DNA from 2 places in the Sedimentibacter sp. MB31-C6 genome. Region 2 is predicted to be linked to the other one. Evidence: a T-box and tRNA genes for the amino acid it is inferred to sense, from the RefSeq annotation. Region 2 holds a T-box; the other holds one or more tRNA genes.

Region 1 (10,385 bases), 660 kb from region 2:
TTTAAACTCTTCTAATATATATTTAGATAATTCTGCCTCATTAAGTTTATTTATTTCAAAAATACAATTCCCATTTTTTAACTTCTTGACTGCTTTTTTTCTTAAATCCGGCTTACCACCCTTAATAAGAAAAATTATAATATATGAATCATATCCTTTATCAATAAAATCTAAAGTTATTTCCTCTTCCTTCTTATTCAGACTTCCTGTTGAAGTTAAAAACGATGAATTTTTTATAATACATAGTTTCTTATTTGTCATAAAAGGAAAAGTTGATACGAATTGTTTAAAACTATCAAAATTGTTTTCTAAATTTTCAAATTCTTCATAATTCATATCTTCATAGTTCTCATCAATATACATTTTCTTTGTTAGTTTCACAATTTTATCTATCAAGAATTCTTCAATTCCGTATATTAGAACGCAATTAGGCATTTTACTTTTATTGATTAAATCTAAAATAATTTTGTAACTCATAATACTCCTCTTTCTTATATCCAATTATCCAAGTTAATAGTAAAATAAATAAAATGACTTTAGGTATTATCCAAATAAAATAAAGTTCATAATAATTATCTGATTTTTCTCCACTATATGTACTATAATATATTTTGTCTTTATTTAAAATAAAATTAATTTCTCCATGTTCAAAAGTAGATAATATTATACTATTAACTTCTTTATATCTTTTTAATGCTTCTTCAGAAGGTATTCCATAATTATTCTTACCATAACTCACTACAGCAAATTTAGGTCTTACAGCATCAATTAAATCCTTCGTAGAAGAAGTTTTACTTCCATGATGAGGTATTGTCATTATATCGGACTGTTCTAAATCATTTAGAATCATATATTCAACCTCAGATTCAATATCACCAGTAATCAATATGTTTTTATCATAATATCTAAAAAGTATAACCATTGATGTATTATTTCTGCTATTAGCAACATAATTTTCTATAGGCCATATTACTTTAATTTTAACTTTGTCATCAATGATTAAATTGTCATCTTTTTTTAAAATTTTAATATTTGCATTAATATCCTTATTACTTTCTGTTGAAAATATTTTATCTACTCCAATGTCACTTTCAAGTAAATCAATTAACCCTGAATAATGGTCCATATCCCAATGACTAATAAAAACACAATCAATTGAGTTTACTCCATTTTTAGTCAAATAAGGTATAACTGTGTACCTTCCTATATCCTTATTACTAGTACTACCACAATCAATTATAAAATTGTAATTTTTATAAGATATAGTAGAAAACAAACCTTGTCCCACATCTATAAAATTAAAATATATACTGCTATCAAACATAGGAACTACTATATATGTAAAGAAGTAAAATAAGAAAAAAGAAGTAAAAAAATACTTTCTACAATTGCTATTTTTATTGTTATATAAGTATAACATAAAAAATATAAAAATGTAAAAAAATATAACGAGAGGAATAGGTAATGTAGGTATCGAAATACCGTTAAACGGAATTTTGTTAGTTAAATTAATCATATACCGAAAACTATACAAAAAATAATCAAAGACTTTAAATGGAATTATCATAAAGTATGGTACTATGCCATTTAAAATTATTAATACAAAACTTTTTATTAGCATTACCATAAATAACGGTAATAGAAGCAAATTATAAAATATCCCTAATAAAGGAATATAATTAAAAAAATAAGCTACTACTGGTAAAGTAAAAATATATAGAAACATGAACCTATTTATGTACTTTAAAATAGTTTTTTTTGTTTTCATATATCTAAGAATATATTTACCATATATAATGAAACTTAAAGCTGACGAAAATGATAATAAAAATCCTGCTTCAAAAATCCAAAATGGATTATAAATAGTCATAATTAATGCAGCCATTGCTATAGAATTTAATGAATTATACTTTCGATATAAAATTTCTGAACCAAACAAAAAAGTAAACATGATTAAAGTTCTTATAACTGAAAGAGGAAATCCTATTAAAAAGCCGTAAAACCACATTAAGGACCATGTTAATAACCAACTGATCCTTATATTAAAACCAATTAATCTAAAAATATATAGAAAAAATGCATATAGTAATCCTATATGCGTACCAGATACTGCAAATATATGAGCCAGTCCTATTGATTTGACATTATTATAAAAATCTTCATCCAAATAATTAATATCTCCCAAAATTACAGACAATATTATCTCTGCATTTTTATTATTTAATCTATTAAATAATAAATTTGTAGTATAATCTCTAAAATTATTTGAAATATTATTTAAAAATGAATATTTTTCTTCTAAAACTGTAATATCACTATTAGCAAAAATTGTTGCTTGTATTTTCATGGACCTAAGATAATTTTTATAATTAAAAAGCATATGATTGTTACTAGTACTTGGATCAGTTACTCTTCCATTAAATTTAATTATACTATTTTCTTTTACATCAATATCTTTATTGATATAAATTATTGTATTCTCCTTATAATTCATCTTGTTACCCTTTATTTTAATAACCGATGCATTTAAGCTATAATATCTTGAATTTGGATTTATCTTGTTCTTAGTTTTAATTTCTGCAATTACCTCAATATCTTCATTAATATATTGTGTTAAATTTGAATTTGCATTATAATAACATGTAAAGAATGATAATGCTAAAAAAGTTATAATAACAATGTTGTATATATATTTTTTATTTAGTAAGGACTTATATAAAAGAATAACAAAAACAGCTAAGAATAAATGAAAATATATATTTAATTCAAAGGCAATAATACCTAAAGCATATATTAAAAAAATAGAAACTACAATATACATAATTATCACCACAAATTTGATCTTATCTTATATTACCATATTTTAGTAATTAGTCAAAATAATTTTATAAGATAGCGGGAATCTCATTTGATTCGTTATAATTTATTGTAGATTGGAGGAAAAATGATAGTAAATTGTAACAAGATAAACAACAACTTATCTGATAATCTTTATATAAATAAATTACTTAAAGATTCTTTTTTTTTAGATATTGAAACAACAGGACTTTCTCGCAAATTTTCAATGATAATTTCAATAACGGTAATGTTATACATTGATAATAATTTTAAAATATATCAACTATTCTGTGAAAACAAAACTGATGAAAAAGAAATACTTAAATATTTAAAAGATTTAATAAATGACAAAAATTTTGTTATTACTTATAATGGAAACAGCTTTGATATTCCCTTTTTAATTGGCAAATACTTACAAAATGAAATCACTTTTGATTTTAATAAATATATTAAAATTGATTTATATAATGATATGCGTCATGTTAGAAATAAAATTCAAATAGAAAATCTTAAGTTAAAAACTGTAGAAAGATATTTTAATATAAAAAGAGAGGATGCCATTTCTGGACAAGATGTAACAGTTTTATATGAAGCGTATAAAATAGATCCTAAAAAAGAATTTTCTTTTTTAATACTTCAGCATAATTATAAAGATGTTTACAATCTCAGTATGTTATTTAATAATATATTTAGCTTATATGATGAAACATTATTTTATAATGGTTTAATTGTGAAAATCAATTATACAGATTTTAGTATTAAAAAAAATACATTGTATGGCAAATTCTATATAATATCTAAATTTAAAGCTGATTATATACATCCTTCTTTGAATTTTGATTTAAAATTGAACTCACAAGATCAGATATTAGATATTCAAATATCGGTAGGCTTTTACAAAGATGAGAAAGTCAAGGAATTTTATTATATAGATAATAATGATTTTAACATAAATACATATACTGCTATAAAAGGAATAAAAAATAATCTCATACCAATAAAAATCAATGATAAATTCTATACTCAAAATATAATAAATATCACAAAAAAAATTCTTGATTCATTATTCTAATTTTATTTAATCAATATAATTTTCTATAATGTATGTAATCTAAGGATATAAAAAGAGTTGCTTCGCAACGCCGCTAGGGGGACCTATGTCCCCCTTCGGCGTAAAAATGCTTTATTAAAGCATTTTTACTGAGCACCCCCCTTAACGGCAAGGACGTTCCGTCCTTTGCAATCCTCGTTTTTTATTATATAGGAAAGGAGAACTTTCCTATATAATAAAAAAACTTATATTCAAAGAATATAAGTTTTTTAGTATGGTGCCCAAACGCGGAATCGAACCACGGACACGAAGATTTTCAGTCTTCTGCTCTACCGACTGAGCTATCTGGGCATGCAGTGGGCCTTCAAGGATTCGAACCTTGGACCTACCGGTTATGAGCCGGGCGCTCTAACCAACTGAGCTAAAGGCCCTAGAAAATTAATTTCTAGTGGTGGGCTTAGATGGACTCGAACCATCGACCTCACGCTTATCAGGCGTGCGCTCTAACCACCTGAGCTATAAGCCCCTATTAAATATGGTCGGGGCGGCAGGATTTGAACCCGCGGCCCTCTGGTCCCAAACCAGATGCGCTACCAAACTGCGCTACGCCCCGCTAATAAATTACACCTGCTAAAATGGCAGGGGATGAGGGAATCGAACCCCCACTAATGGTTTTGGAGACCACTGTCATGCCACTTGACCAATCCCCTATTTTTCATGCATAATAAACATATTTAGAAAGTGACATTCTATCTGTTAACTACACTCCTATAGAGTTGCCCTAAAGATTAAAATGACGGAGAAGGAGGGATTTGAACCCTCGCGTCCTTATCAGACCTACTCCCTTAGCAGGGGAGCCTCTTCGGCCACTTGAGTACTTCTCCAAAATGGCGGAGAGGGTGGGATTCGAACCCACGCGGGCTTACACCCAAACGGTTTTCAAGACCGCCTCGTTATGACCACTTCGATACCTCTCCATTAGTGATCCATCGGCGATTCGAACGCCGGACACCTTGATTAAAAGTCAAGTGCTCTGCCTGCTGAGCTAATGGATCAAAATACTAAAAATTAAATGGCTGGGATGGCAGGATTCGAACCTACGAATGCTAGAGTCAAAGTCTAGTGCCTTACCACTTGGCGACATCCCAATGAATTTTAAATTAATTAATGACTACTATATGGCTGGGGTAGAAGGATTTGAACCCACGAATGCCAGAGTCAGAGTCTGGTGCCTTACCGCTTGGCGATACCCCAATAATGGTGCACCCAGGAGGATTCGAACCCCCGGCACACGGATTAGAAGTCCGTTGCTCTATCCTACTGAGCTATGAGTGCGCAATGTAATTATTGGAGCGGGTGAAGGGGATCGAACCCTCGCAACCAGCTTGGAAGGCTGGGGCTCTACCACTGAGCTACACCCGCATATGGAGCGGAAAACGAGATTCGAACTCGCGACCCTCGCCTTGGCAAGGCGATGCTCTACCACTGAGCCATTTCCGCATATACAGTTTCATGTATGAAATTTGTTAATTTCATTCAACTTGTGCAAATTTGACTTTATTGACTCACCATCAATTTCTTCTTCCTTACGGTAGAAGAAATTGGGCTAGTCATATTTGGTGGAAGAGATTGGATTCGAACCAATGAAGGCAGTGCCAACGGATTTACAGTCCGTCCCCTTTAGCCTCTCGGGAACTCTTCCATATGGAGCTGGTGGGAGGACTTGAACCCCTAACCTACTGATTACAAGTCAGTTGCTCTACCAATTGAGCTACACCAGCATGTGGCGACCTGGAAGGGGCTCGAACCCTCGACCTCCAGCGTGACAGGCTGGCATTCTAACCAACTGAACTACCAGGCCGCAATTATTTTAGATTGGGGACATTCCTCAGGCTACAAAGACTATCTTTATATTAGAGGTGGTACCCTTTCTTCTATATGGTGGGAACAATAGGGCTCGAACCTATGACCCCCTGCTTGTAAGGCAGATGCTCTCCCAACTGAGCTATGCTCCCACATATAATGGTGACCCTACCGGGATTCGAACCCGGGTTACCGCCGTGAAAGGGCGATGTCTTAACCGCTTGACCATAGGGCCTTAATCTCGCAGTCTCATTCACCATTTTCTTTGCTCCTTATGTCGCAGAAATTGGGAATTCGGTGCGAATGACCTACCAACAATTTCTTTCTCCCTTACGGTCGAATAAATTGGGTTAGGGCATCTTGCAGTCTCATTCACCATTTTCTTTGCTCCTTACGTCGCAGAAATTGGGAATTCGTTGCGAATGACCTACCAACAATTTCTTTCTCCCTTGCGGTCGAATAAATTGGGTTAGGGCATCTTGCAGTCTCATTCACCATTTTCTTTGCTCCTTACGTCGCAGAAATTGGGAATTCGTTGCGAATGACCTACCAACAATTTCTTTCTCCCTTGCGGTCGAATAAATTGGGTTAGGGCATCTTGGTAGCGGCGAACGGATTTGAACCGCTGACACTGCGGGTATGAACCGCATGCTCTAGCCAACTGAGCTACGCCGCCATGTTTTTTTGCAGTGTAAACCGCATATTTGGTAGCGGGAGCTGGACTTGAACCAACGGCCTCCGGGTTATGAGCCCGACGAGCTACCAACTGCTCTATCCCGCGATAAATGGTGCCGAAGACCGGACTCGAACCGGTACGATTTTGTGGATCGCAGGATTTTAAGTCCTGTGCGTCTGCCAATTCCGCCACTTCGGCATAATTTAGAAATATTATTTACATCTTGTTTATGGCTCCGAGGGTGGGGCTCGAACCCACGACCTACCGGTTAACAGCCGGTTGCTCCACCATTGAGCTACCTCGGAACAAGCGCTGTCTCATTCACCAATTTCTCTGCTCCTTACGTCGCATAAATTGGGAATTCGTTGCGGTTAACCTACCAACAATTTCTTTCTCCCTTGCGGTCGAATAAATTGGGTTAGGTTATACCTGGCGACGTCCTACTTTCCCAGGCAGTTACCCACCAAGTATCATCAGCGCTGAAGAGCTTAACTTCCGTGTTCGAGATGGGAACGGGTGTGTCCTCTTCGCTATTGTCACCAGATTCGTTTATAGGTTTTGAACCGACTTTTTAATAAGCCATGCCCTAACAACAAGCGCAGTCTCATTCAGCAATTTCTCTGCTCCTTACGTCGCATAAATTGGGAATTCGTTGCGGTTGACCTACCAACCATTTTTACAGAAAAACCATCTGAAAAATGGGGTTAGGGCATACAAAATTACATAGGAAAACATGATTCGACATTATTTATATTAAGGTCAAGACCTCGACCTATTAGTATTACTCAGCTTAATACATTGCTGCACTTTCACCTGTAACCTATCTACCTGTTAGTCTATCAGGGGTCTTACTTACTTGCGTAATGAGAAATCTTATCTTAGGGTCTGTTTCGCGCTTAGATGCCTTCAGCGCTTATCTTTTCCAGACTTAGCTACTCAGCCATGCTCCTGGCGGAACAACTGATACACCAGCGGTCTGTCCATTCCGGTCCTCTCGTACTAGGAACAGCTCCCTTCAAATTTCTTACGCCCACGACGGATAGGGACCGAACTGTCTCACGACGTTCTGAACCCAGCTCGCGTGCCTCTTTAATGGGCGAACAGCCCAACCCTTGGGACCTGCTTCAGCCCCAGGATGAGACGAGCCGACATCGAGGTGCCAAACCTCCCCGTCGATGTGGACTCTTGGGGGAGATAAGCCTGTTATCCCCAGGGTAGCTTTTATCCGTTAAGCGATGGCCTTTCCACTCGGTGCCACCGGATCACTAAGTCCAACTTTCGTTCCTGCTCGATATGTCTATCTCGCAGTCAAGCTCCCTTCTGCCTTTACACTCTTCGCACGATTTCCGACCGTGCTGAGGGAACCTTTGAGCGCCTCCGTTACTCTTTCGGAGGCGACCGCCCCAGTCAAACTGCCCAACTGACAGTGTCCATATACCGGCTCACGGTATCATGTTAGAAATTCAGTAACAATAGAGTGGTATCCCAACGTTGACTCCACGAACACTGGCGTGCTCGTTTCCTAGTCTCCCACCTATCCTGTACAATTGCTACCGAATTCCAATGTCAGCCTGCAGTAAAGCTCCATGGGGTCTTTCCGTCCTGTCGCGGGTAACTCGCATCTTCACGAGTACTACAATTTCACCGGATCTATTGTTGAGACAGTGCCCAAATCGTTACACCTTTCGTGCGGGTCGGAACTTACCCGACAAGGAATTTCGCTACCTTAGGACCGTTATAGTTACGGCCGCCGTTTACTGGGGCTTAAGTTCAAAGCTTCTCCGAAGATAACTTCTCCCCTTAACCTTCCAGCACCGGGCAGGTGTCAGCCCCTATACTTCATCTTTCGATTTAGCAGAGACCTGTGTTTTTGGTAAACAGTCGCTTGGGCCTGGTTTCTGTGGCCCTTCTGTGCTCTGTTTGTTCAAACTTCACACTGAAGGGCACCCCTTCTCCCGAAGTTACGGGGTCATTTTGCCTAGTTCCTTAACAATAGTTCTTCCGCTCATCTTTGGATTCTCTCCTTGCCTACCTGTGTCGGTTTACGGTACGGGCACCCTTATACTCGATAGAGGCTTTTCTTGACAGTGTGGACTCAGCTACTTCACTACTTATTTTCGCTCCCATTCGTATCTCAGAATTGATACTGCGGATTTGCCTACAATATCTTCCTACTTACTTAGACGCACTTTTCCATCTGTGCGCTAGCTTATCCTTCTGTGTCACCCCATTTCTCAAACGCATTTGGGTGGTACTGGAATTTCAACCAGTTGTCCATCGCCTACGCCTTTTGGCCTCGGCTTAGGTCCCGACTTACCCTGAGTGGACGAGCCTTCCTCAGGAATCCTTAGGCTTTCGATGGGTGAGATTCTCACTCACCTTTCGCTACTCATGCCAACATTCTCTCTTCTATACAGTCCATATCCTCTTTCGATGGAACTTCAACCCGTATAGAATGCTCCTCTACCGATGTCATAAATCTCTCCATGTTCTCAATATCAAGTTTATTTTAGCCCCGGTGTATGTTTTTCGAAATCTCTCGATTTTAATTTTATCTCCGGTAGTTTTTATTCGAAATCTCTCTTTTCCTTTTTATTAATATTTATAAAGGTTAGATTTCGAACTTAATTGTCCTGATTCTTTGTTTCATTGAACTCATGAAGAGATTTACGACATCCCACAACTTCGGTAATAGATTTTAGCCCCGGACATTTTCGGCGCAACACCACTTGACCAGTGAGCTATTACGCACTCTTTTAATGAATGGCTGCTTCTAAGCCAACATCCTGGTTGTCTGTGTAGTATTACATCCTTTTCCACTTAATCTATATTTTGGGACCTTAGTTGGTGATCTGGGCTCTTTCCCTTTCGACTACGAAACTTATCTCACGTAGTCTGACTCCCAAGCTTGTATCTATGGTATTCGGAGTTTGATAGGTTTTGGTAACGTATAACGCCCCTAGACCATTCAGTGCTCTACCCCCACGATACTATTTCTTGAGGCTAGCCCTAAAGCTATTTCGAGGAGAACCAGCTATCTCCGGGTTCGATTGGAATTTCACCGCTATCCACACGTCATCCCGTAGCTTTTAAACGCTAATGGGTTCGGTCCTCCACCAGATTTTACTCTAGCTTCAACCTGCACATGGATAGGTCACCCGGTTTCGGGTCTACAACATACAACTCTCGCCCTTTTCAGACTCGGTTTCCCTTCGGCTCCTAACCTCTCAGTTATTAACCTTGCTGCACATTGTAACTCGTTGGCCCGTTCTACAAAAAGTACGCGGTCACACTTTTGTGCTTCCACTGCTTATAGGCATAAGGTTTCAGGTTCTTTTTCACTCCCCTCCCGGGGTTCTTTTCACCTTTCCCTCACGGTACTATTCTCTATCGGTCACTAGGTAGTATTTAGCCTTGGGAGGTGGTCCTCCCTGCTTCCCACAGGATTTCTCGTGTCCCGTGGTACTCTGGATCATATCCTTGCTTCTAACAGTTTCGCTTACAAGCCTATCACTTTCTTTGGGTTAGCTTTCCAGCTATTTTCAGCTACCGTTATCCGTCTCTTTGATATGTCCGCAACCCCATACATTACTGTATGGTTTGGGCTCTTCCGCGTTCGCTCGCCGCTACTTACGGAATCATTATTTATTTTCTCTTCCTAAGGGTACTTAGATGTTTCAGTTCCCCTCGTTCCCCTCATACAGCTATGTATTTACTGTATGATACATAAGGTTTACCTTATGTGAGTTTCCTCATTCGGATATCTGCGTATCGTTGACTGCTTACGTCTCCTCGCAGCATTTCGTAGTTTGCCACGTCCTTCTTCGGCTCCTAGTGCCAAGGCATCCGCCTTACGCCCTTTATATCTTGACCATTCTAGTCATATATTATTTCTTCATAATATATTATATATTATACGGTACACATACAATGCGTCCCCTACATTTTTATTGTTAA
Region 2 (10,385 bases):
GTGAAGAAGCAGATGAAAATACAATTGATTTAATAGATAATTCAGTATCTAATAATGATAATCCTGAAATATCTTTAGTTGATAAGGAAAGAAAAGAGGTGCTTAAAAGAGCCTTAAGCAATATGCCGGAAATCTATAGAGTGGCTATTGAAAAGTATTATTTTCAGGATAAATCTTATAAGGTAATTGCTAAGGAAGAAGATGTACCTATAAAGACTATAGCATCAAGACTTTATAGAGCAAAGATATTATTAAAAGAGAAATGGAGGGAAGAAAATGAAACATTATGATTACATTGAGTGGCTGTTTTATAAAAATAGAATGTTGTCAAAGGAAAAGTCGGTAGAGATGGAACAACACTTATATAACTGTAATACATGTATGGAAATTTTTTTATCCCTTGTTGATGAAAAAGAAGAAGAAAAAGCCGGTGAAATAATATCTGATGATTTTACATCTAATATAATAAGTAATATTCCAAAGGTAAAACAAGTTAAACAAAAAGGTAGACTGAAAATTAAGCAAGCAAAAAAAGCATTTAATTATCAATTTGGTTATTATGCAGCAGTTGCTAGTGTAACTGTAATTTTAACTTTAGGCGGATTTTATGTTGATTTGGTAGATGCAGTTCCAAGGATTTCTGCTTCTATGCAAATTACAGAAAATCGTCAAAACATGATATCTGGGTTTTCAAACAGTATTGACAGTATTGTAGACATTACATCAAGTTTTTTATTAAGTATTGATAATAGTAATATAAATAATAGGAGGACTAATAATGAAAGATAAAAGTAAAATTGTAGCATTTATGTTGTCATTTATACCTGGTTTGGCACATTTATATATTGGATTGAAGGAAAGAGCTTTGATATTTTTTATATTCCTAGTAGTAGGAGTTACAGGAGGGATAGGCTTAGCTATAATAACCTATGCCGAAGTATTTCTGGTGCTTACAATTATAGGCTATCTTTTATTATGGCTTATTGCTTTAATAGATGTATTTTCAAGTTGGAAATATATTGAGATAAAACAGTTGTATAATAGTGCTGAGAAGTTAGAAATACCAGATAAAACATTAAATAAGAAAAGTATTTCATTGGCACTTTCAGTTATACCCGGTGCTGGTCATATGTATCTTGGATATCAAAAAAAAGGCTTAATCATTATGGGGTCCTTCTTCTTTTCTATATTCTTTATGGGGTGGTTAGGAGTATCAATGTTATTATTTTTACTTCCATTAATATGGTTTTATAGTTTCTTTGATGCCATGCATATAGCTGAAGGCTCTCAGGAAGAGATGAAAGACCAAGTGTTGTTACTTCCAAATATAAAGCCTGAATGGATTGGATTTGCATTAATTGGCATAGGTGTATTGATTATAATGGAAAGAGTGTTGTATCCACTGATTGATTATGAAATTCGTAGATATATTCAAACAACTGTAGTGTCTTTAATTTTTATACTTGTAGGTATATATATGCTGATGAAAAATAAAAAAAGTTCATCTTCATATGATGAAACAGAAGAGGAGAATAATGATGAAGATTAAACGAGTAGGAACCATTTCAATGAGTATCATTTTAATAATATTCGGAGTGACTTTATTTTTATCACAAATTAATAAGTTTTCAGCTCTGAACATGGTATTAAACATATGGCCTATGATTTTAATTTTAATAGGTTTGGAAATTTTATGGTATAGATATTTATCTAAGGATAAAGAAATAGTAATAAAATATGATTTGTTTAGTATATTTATTATCTTAGTTATATTACTTATGAATATAGGAATATTTGCAATCAGCGAAAGCGGCTTAACACATAAAATACAAAGTACACTTCTAACTGAAAATTACATTATGGATAAATCTATAAATGAATATGTAATTGATGAAAATATAAATAAGATAATTATTGACGATGCAACTAATATAGTTATCAGAGCAACAGAGGACAATAAAATTAGTGGTGTAAGTAAAATGAATGTTTATGCCGTAAATAAAGAAGAGGCAGATAAATTAGCATCTTTGGACAATATAAGTTATGAAAAGTCTGGAAACACTTTATATATTTACTCAATAAATAATATAAACAATAATTATAGTTATTCAAATATGAGAAGTCTTGATATATTTCTTCCTGATAATATTGATGTAGAGGTAATGAATTGCTATAATCTAGATTTAATATTCAATGATTTTAAGAATCAATGGACCTTTGACAGAGTGGATAATATAAATATTAGACTTGATAAAATATCAGATGTTACGATAAAAGCATTTGTAGATTCTGTAGATTTATTAAGCGGTAACATTAAATGGTCATTTAATAAATTTGGTGAGTATGTAAAAGGTGATGGAACCAAAGTCATAAATATACTTGATAGCAGTAATATAAGAGTAAATGAAGTTTAAAGGTATGCCCTTACAGGGTTAGAGAGAACCACCAGCTGTGAAAGCTGGTGGTTTTCTAGCTTCTACATATCAATGCGTCCCCTACGTTATAGTACTACTTATGATATGTCTCGCCAGCATTTATTTTAAAGGCTCTGTAAATTTGTTCTAATAATATAATTTTAAAAAGTTGGTGGGGAAATGTCATTTTGGAAAAGGATAACTTAAAATTTGATATATCTAATACGTCCTGTGATAAGCCGTTGCTTCCTCCTATTATAAAAGTTATATCAGAGTTTCCGTCTATACCCAATGTATTAATTTTGTCTGCAAGTTCTTCAGAGCTTAGTTGTTTTCCTTTTACATCAAGGACAACAACATAAGAATTCTTAGGAATTTTGTTCAATATTTTATTTCCTTCTTTAATTTTGACTTGTTCAATTTCTGAATGAGAAAAATTTTCATCTGCTCTTTCGTCTTGTATGATTTCTTCTATAAGCTTGCAATATTTTGATAGTCTTTTAGTATATTCTTTTATTGCATCTGAAAAAAATTTCTCTTTTATTTTTCCAACTGAGATTATTGTTAATTTCATTTTAATCCACCTTATTCATTTTATAAAAAACATAGCATAATATAATAATATACTAAATTTATAATTAAAAGCAATAAAATTATTAAGAAACTAAAAAAACGTTTACAAAAAAATCATTGAAGAAAAGATTTAAATATGCTATAATATTTTTACTATCTTTATACAAATTTAATATCGAGGTAAAAAATATGAAACTATTAAATAAAATAATATGTATAGTTTTTTTCATTTGCATAATAAATAGTCAAGTTTATGCACTAGATTCATCGGCAGTTGATATACAAAAAAATATTGAAAATAAATATGGTGTGAATGTAATAGTTTCAGATAATATTAATGAAAATGATTTAATTGAAAGTTTTAAAATACTAGAATGTAGTTTAGAAAAATTCTTTGAAGGTATAATTAAGGAAATAACTGATTATTATTTAACTAAAGGTATAGAAACAAATATTATTATTAAAGAAAAAGAAAATATTATTGATTTAAATGCTAATTATAAATTAACTGATAATTCTATTAATTTGTATATAAATATTTTGACTAACAATTATTTTGGTAAAACTTACTCTACTTCAAGTGATGGAATAGTACACGAATTAGGTCATTTTATAGGCGATTATTTAATTGAAATTTACAGTTATGATAAATTAAAAAGTGATTTTGAATTACTAAATAATGGTTATGAATATGGCAAGTGGGGAAAGGATTATAATAAAGTATTTGTAAATAAACATTCAGCAAACAGTTTGCATGATGATATTGCAGATTTAATATGGTATGTTGAAGTTAAACCAGATGATTTGAGAAATGTTAATTATGGCAAAAAAGAAATAATACATAAAAAGGTAGTATATTTAGCAAATCTCTTTGATGAAACTTTTGATTCAATAAAGGGAGATACAAAACTATGGCTTGAAGCTGTTCCCACTACACCTGATAAATGGGCGCTGGAAACAATTAGTGTTATGACAGAAGAAGGATTAATACCTGACGATTTTGATGGTAAATATGGAGCTTATATAACAAAAGAAGACTTTTATATTTTGTTAATAAAATTGGCAAAGGAAAAATTAGGAGAAGAAGACTTTTACAATAGTTTTGATATGGTGATACCTGAAAAAGGCATTAAGCTTAATCCAATTAATGGAGAAATAGTAATTGAAGATAAAGTAGACAAAATATATAATATAAATTCTACAAAATACGAGGAATATATTTACGACGCATATAAATTTGGATTAATTCAAGAAGATGACGATTTGAATTTAGGAACTCCGATAACAAGATTAGAAGCATCCAAACTTTTAGTTTTAATGATTGATAAACTTGGAATAGATATTTCTAATTATGAAGAGGTCGAATTTTCTGATATTAAAGGTATAAGTGATATAGATAAACCGTATTTGTATTTTGCAGTTAATAAGGAAATAATTAAAGGTGATGGAAATAAACTAACGCCTTATGAATATTGTACTTATCAAGAAGTATATATAATGCTAGATAGGGTATGTGATATTTTATAAAAGTTCATATGATAAAATTATAAATAAAGCAGAGTAGCCTCTGCTTTATTGTTTCTAGCTAAAATTATTGTTCATTTGCTTCATTTTTTATGTTATAATGGTAAAAATAACAAGAGGGTTAGTATAAATGTTGGACTTAAGAAGTTTTGTAATTGGCATTGTTATCATGCTTAAAAAGTACACATGTGTTGATATTACCATATATTCTGAATACAATGAAGAAGATTTTAAAAATGGAATAATGTTATTGCCCTTATTAGGTTTAGTAATAGGTTTTTTCGCATACCTTATTTCTCTATTAAAATTTTTTTATGATGACTTTTTTGTTAGCATACTAATTATTACATATTATATAATAATTACTAAAACAACTAATTTTAAAGATACATATAAAACTTTAAACTATATAATAAAACCAAAAAATCAATCAGAACAAATATCTGGTATAATCGGGATAATAATTTTATGCTTAATTTATTTTACAATTATAAGGCTTGTTCCAATTACATCTTTGATTATAATGCCTGTCGTAGGATATAGTGGGTTAATAATATTAAGTACAGTTTTTAAAAGAAATAAAGAAGGCACTACTATAATGAAATATTGCAGTAAATATCACAAGATAGTAGCTTTTAGCATTTCCTTTATATTGGCTTCACTGTTTAATTATAAATTAGTAATTCCGCTATCAATAACTTATATGGTTTCTGGTGCTATAGTAAGTATAATTGATAAAAAAATAAAGCTTCTTCCTAGTTCAATAGAAGGCTTCATTATAGAAATTATACAAGTAATATTTTTAATTATAACATATCTTATTAAAATATAAAGCTGATAATTTATCAGCTTTAATGATCTATACCGTCTCTTGATAAAACTCCTTGGCTATAATAATGTTTCACTTCGACCATATCAGTTACTAAATCAGCTATATCAATTAACTCTTGAGGTGCATATCTTCCAGTTAACACTACTTCTGTATTAGATGCTTTACTTTCTAATATTTTTATAACATCAGTAACATTGAAAAGTTTAAAATATAAAGCAATAAAAATTTCATCTAATATTATAAGGTCATAATCCCCATTTGAAAGTATTTCATTGCATTCATTTAATCCTTGTTTTGCTGCTTGAATATCTTCATCTTTAGGTAGCTCGTTAATAAAGCATCCTTTGCCATATTGTTTAATAACTAGGTTATCAAAATAACTTTCTAATTTTGTTTCATTATATTTCATATCTTTTACAAATTGTGCAATAAAGACTTTTTTTCCAGATAAAACAGCTCTTGCTGCCAGTCCGAAGGCAGCGGTTGTTTTCCCTTTTCCGTTACCAGTATATATATGAATATAACCCTTTTTCATATTTCACCTCCGATGTTCAGATTTAGCTGAACAAGTTTACTTTTTTATTTAAGATAATAGCCAAAACCTACAGTGCCTTCTCCGCAATGACTTGATATTACACATCCAATAGAATATTCATGAAATTTTGTTATTCCTGTTTTTTCAATTAATTGATTTTTTATTTCATGTCCCTCTTTTTCATTACCAACAGCATAAGCAAGATGTATTTCATCAAATAAAATTTTGTCTTTATCTTTTTCAGCTTCGTCAATCATTATTTTAATTGCCTTTTTTTTACCTCTAGTTTTTTTCCATACATCTAAACCATCAGCAGACATGCTAATAATAGGTTTAATACCTAACATGTTTCCAAAAATTGCTTCTGTACTACTACATCTTCCACCCATATGTAGATAATCCAAAGTATTAATTGTGAAAAATAACTTATAATTTGGTACAATTCTCCTAATTTCTTTTGTTACTTCTTCAGCTGTCATTCCCTTATTGGCAAAATTGTAAGCATTACGTACTAATCCTCCTATTGCGCCACACAAATTTAATGAATCTATAATATGAACTTTATCATTACCAAGATGTTCAGCAGCTAATTTTGCGTTTTGTATGGTTGTAGAAATTTTTGAAGATAATCCTATGTATATAACAGATTTACCATCATCAACAAAAGGTTTAAATTTATTGTAAAAATCTATTGGGGAAGGGGCAGATGTTTTAGGTAATATTTTTCTTTCTTTTACCATTTTAAACATATCAATTGGAGTTATATCAATACCATCTCGAAATGAATCTTCTTCGAAGGTTACAATTAATGGTATTATCCCAACATCCATTCTTTCGATTTCGCTAAAAGGTAAGTCGCAAGTACTATCAGAAAATAATTTTATATTACTCATATATCCCTCCATTTATCCTAATAATATAATTATAATATCATAAACCTTAAATGTACATAAAGAAAATGAAAAGAAATGGAAATATAATTTTTTTTTTGACAAATATATTTTATTGTAGTATAATTTTTAAAACTATGATTAAGATTAGTAATTAGTAAAAAATGTTCTAGAGAGCTGAAAAATGGTGGAATTCAGTACATGAAAACTAATGAATGGACTTAGGAGTTTCTGACTGAAAAAAGTAGGTTTAGACGTATTGTGCGTTAAACAAAAAGTGCCGTAATGGAATTAAGGTGGTACCACGGGTTTTCTCGTCCTTTTGTGGAAGAAAGCTCGTTTTTTTGTTTTAATAAAAATTTTTTGTATTATAAATTAGGAGGTAAAAATGGAGGATAAAAAAGTTATATTTAGTGGAATGCAGCCATCAGGTTCACTAACATTAGGTAATTATTTAGGAGCATTAAAGAACTGGGTTAATCTTCAAAATGAATATGACTGCTATTACTGTGTTGTTAATATGCATGCTATAACTGTTCCAAAGGAGCCAAAAGATTTAAGAAAGAATACCCTTGAGGTGTTAGCTAACTATATAGCAGCAGGTTTAGATCCTGAATTGGTAACATTATTTATTCAATCTCATGTTGCTGCTCATGCAGAGTTGAGCTGGGTATTGAATTGTTTTACTTATTATGGTGAATTGGGACGTATGACTCAATTTAAAGATAAATCAAAGAAAATGGAAAGCAATGCTATAACTGCTGGATTGTTTACATATCCAACACTTATGGTTTCAGACATATTACTTTACCAAACAGACTTAGTTCCAGTAGGTGAAGATCAAAGACAACATCTTGAGTTAACTAGAGATGTCGCACAAAGATTTAATAATCGTTTTAGTGAAACATTTAAAGTACCTGAACCTTTTATATCTAAAGATGGTGCAAAAATTATGAGTCTTCAGGATCCAACTAGTAAAATGTCTAAATCAGATGCTAATGAGAATTCATATATACTTTTAATGGATAAACCTGATGCAATAAGAAGAAAATTAAAAAGAGCAGTAACTGATTCAGAAGGAGTTGTTAGGTATAATGACACTCAACCTGGGGTTAAAAATTTAATCAATATATATTCTAAAATAACTAATAAATCATCACAAGAAATTGTATCAGAATATGAAGGTAAGGGTTATGCAAAGTTTAAAGATGATATTGCAGAAATTATCATAAATGAGTTAAGTCCAATACAAGATAAAATAGATTATTTACTAAAAAATAAAGATTATTTAGAAAAAATTTATATATCTGGTGCAGAGAAGGCAGAGAAAGTAGCAAGAAAGACATTAAGAAAAGTATATAAAAAAGTAGGATTTATTCCAAGATTTTAATTGTTGAATAAATTAGGAGGACATGATGATACTAATAAAAAATGGATTTATAAAGACTATGGCCGGTGAAGATATTGAAAATGGTCAAATTCTTATTGAAGATGGTAAAATTAAAGCTGTAGGTAAAGATATAGAAGTGCCCATTGATGTTGAAATAATTGATGCAAAAGGTTGCCTTGTAACACCTGGTTTAGTTGAAGGACACTGCCACATAGGTATGTGGGAAGAAGGTATTGGCTTTGAAGGTGAAGATGGAAATGAAGATGTGGAGCCTATTACACCACATCTTAGGGCAATTGATGGAATTAATCCAATGGATCAAAGTTTTAAGGATGCTATAGGAGGAGGAGTAACTACTACTGTTACAGGACCAGGAAGTGCTAACGTAATAGGTGGACAGTTCCTTGCTATGAAGACTTATGGCAATAGAGTTGATAAAATGATTATTAAAGATCCTGTAGCTATAAAAATTGCTTTTGGAGAAAACCCTAAAAGAGTGTATAGTGAACAACATAAATCGCCAGTAACAAGAATGGCAGTTGCAGCAATGCTTAGAGAAACTTTGTATGAAGCTAAACAATATATGATAGAAATAGAAGAATCAAAGGATGATCCTGATAAAAGACCAGATTATGATTTAAAGATGGAAGCTTTACTTCCTGTTATGAAAAAAGAAATACCATTAAAGGCTCACGCTCATAGAGCCGATGATATTTTTACTGCATTACGTATTGCAAAAGAATTTGATGTTAATATAACTTTAGATCATTGTACTGAAGGCCATCTTATTGTAGATGAATTAGCAGCAGAAGGTAAGCCGTGTTTAGTTGGACCAACATTAGGATCTAGGTCAAAAGTAGAATTGAAATATAAAAGCTTTGAAACACCTAAAATATTAGTAGATGCAGGAATTAAAATTGCCATAATAACAGATTCAAATGTAATTCCTATAGAATATTTAAGTATGTGCGCTGGGTTGGCAGTTAAGGGTGGGCTGTCAGAAGAAGACGCATGGAAGGCTATAACTATTAATCCAGCAGAAATAATAGGTATTGATGATAGAGTTGGTAGTATAGAGGTTGGTAAAGATGCTGATATAGCAATATTTAGAGGCAATCCTTTAATAGATTTAAACTATGAAACAGAAATGACTATAATCGATGGAAAAGTAGTTTATAGCAATAAGTAAATAATAGAAGAATTTATGTTGTAAATTGTTAGGGGACGCATTTTATGCGTTCCATTTTTGAATTTAATAAAAAATATTAGAATATTTATAAAAAAAACTTGCAAAATATCAAAAAAAAGAATAAACTATCTGAGGTATATGAAAGGATAGGATAATATGAAGAAAGAAATAATTAATATAGCAGTAATAGCACATGTAGATGCAGGTAAGTCCACTTTAGTAGATGCCTTTCTGCAACAAAGTAAAGTATTTAGAGAGAATCAAGAAGTAGTACAACAAATAATGGATTCCAATGACATAGAACGGGAAAGAGGAATAACCATTTATTCAAAGAACTGTTCAGTTATGCATAATGACATTAAAATAAATATAGTAGATACACCTGGACACGCTGACTTTTCATCTGAAGTTGAACGTATTATGAAAACTGTAGATACAGTAATATTATTAGTTGATTCTATAGAGGGACCTATGCCACAAACAAGATTTGTATTGCAGAAGTCTTTAGAAATTGGATTAAAACCGATATTATTAATAAATAAAATTGACAAGAAAAATAATCGAGCTGAAGAAGTAGTTGACATGGTTTTCGATTTATTTGTTGAGTTAAATGCAAATGATGAACAATTAGATTTTCCTATATTATATGGAATAGCAAAAGAGGGAATTGTTCAGTATGAGTTAGACCAACCTAGTGAAAATATTGATCCTTTATTTGAAACTATAATTAAACATGTAGACCCATATCCTAATAGAAATAATGATGATTTACAAACTCAAATTTCATCATTAGGTTATGATGATTATATTGGAAGACTTGGTATTGGTAGAGTGACTGCTGGTACTATTAAAGAAGGTCAAACAGTTTCAGTTGCAAAAGCCGACGGAAGTGTTGAAAAACAAAAAATATCAAATATTTTTGTTTATGAAGGATTAAAACGCATTAGTGTTACTGAAGCTACTAGTGGCGAAATTATTGTAATTTCCGGTATTCCAAACATATCAATAGGTGACACTATATGTAATGAAAATAAAGTT

What was found. A T-box is a leader RNA that pairs with one kind of tRNA and senses whether it is charged. The one in region 2 lies ahead of trpS (tryptophan--tRNA ligase), so its partner is inferred to be a tRNA-Trp.
Region 1: it encodes a tRNA-Trp, which carries the amino acid that the T-box ahead of trpS (tryptophan--tRNA ligase) is inferred to sense. The anticodon was not compared.

What each region holds. Positions count from the first base shown of each region.
Region 1 is NZ_CP142396.1:2,724,725-2,735,109, reverse strand. Features, by position in the region: gene holA (DNA polymerase III subunit delta) at 1-477, opposite strand, end outside; gene U8307_RS13175 (DNA internalization-related competence protein ComEC/Rec2) at 443-2,821, opposite strand; gene U8307_RS13170 (ribonuclease H-like domain-containing protein) at 2,945-3,910, shown strand; tRNA gene U8307_RS13165 (tRNA-Phe) at 4,165-4,240, opposite strand; tRNA gene U8307_RS13160 (tRNA-Ile) at 4,247-4,320, opposite strand; tRNA gene U8307_RS13155 (tRNA-Ile) at 4,339-4,415, opposite strand; tRNA gene U8307_RS13150 (tRNA-Pro) at 4,426-4,502, opposite strand; tRNA gene U8307_RS13145 (tRNA-Trp) at 4,526-4,599, opposite strand; tRNA gene U8307_RS13140 (tRNA-Ser) at 4,687-4,773, opposite strand; tRNA gene U8307_RS13135 (tRNA-Ser) at 4,778-4,866, opposite strand; tRNA gene U8307_RS13130 (tRNA-Lys) at 4,872-4,944, opposite strand; tRNA gene U8307_RS13125 (tRNA-Gln) at 4,963-5,037, opposite strand; tRNA gene U8307_RS13120 (tRNA-Gln) at 5,069-5,143, opposite strand; tRNA gene U8307_RS13115 (tRNA-Arg) at 5,148-5,224, opposite strand; tRNA gene U8307_RS13110 (tRNA-Gly) at 5,238-5,311, opposite strand; tRNA gene U8307_RS13105 (tRNA-Gly) at 5,315-5,389, opposite strand; tRNA gene U8307_RS13100 (tRNA-Tyr) at 5,507-5,591, opposite strand; tRNA gene U8307_RS13095 (tRNA-Thr) at 5,595-5,670, opposite strand; tRNA gene U8307_RS13090 (tRNA-Asp) at 5,674-5,750, opposite strand; tRNA gene U8307_RS13085 (tRNA-Val) at 5,829-5,904, opposite strand; tRNA gene U8307_RS13080 (tRNA-Glu) at 5,913-5,987, opposite strand; tRNA gene U8307_RS13075 (tRNA-Met) at 6,352-6,428, opposite strand; tRNA gene U8307_RS13070 (tRNA-Met) at 6,458-6,533, opposite strand; tRNA gene U8307_RS13065 (tRNA-Leu) at 6,539-6,626, opposite strand; tRNA gene U8307_RS13060 (tRNA-Asn) at 6,659-6,733, opposite strand; rRNA gene rrf (5S ribosomal RNA) at 6,856-6,972, opposite strand; rRNA gene U8307_RS13050 (23S ribosomal RNA) at 7,184-10,301, opposite strand.
Region 2 is NZ_CP142396.1:377,261-387,645, reverse strand. Features, by position in the region: gene U8307_RS01920 (RNA polymerase sigma factor) at 1-290, shown strand, start outside; gene U8307_RS01915 (hypothetical protein) at 277-789, shown strand; gene U8307_RS01910 (hypothetical protein) at 779-1,549, shown strand; gene U8307_RS01905 (LiaF transmembrane domain-containing protein) at 1,536-2,414, shown strand; gene rlmH (23S rRNA (pseudouridine(1915)-N(3))-methyltransferase RlmH) at 2,509-2,988, opposite strand; gene U8307_RS01895 (S-layer homology domain-containing protein) at 3,177-4,514, shown strand; gene U8307_RS01890 (hypothetical protein) at 4,642-5,343, shown strand; gene cobO (cob(I)yrinic acid a,c-diamide adenosyltransferase) at 5,363-5,878, opposite strand; gene U8307_RS01880 (DegV family protein) at 5,923-6,771, opposite strand; T-box leader at 6,897-7,093, shown strand; gene trpS (tryptophan--tRNA ligase) at 7,157-8,158, shown strand; gene U8307_RS01870 (amidohydrolase) at 8,184-9,347, shown strand; gene typA (translational GTPase TypA) at 9,504-10,385, shown strand, end outside.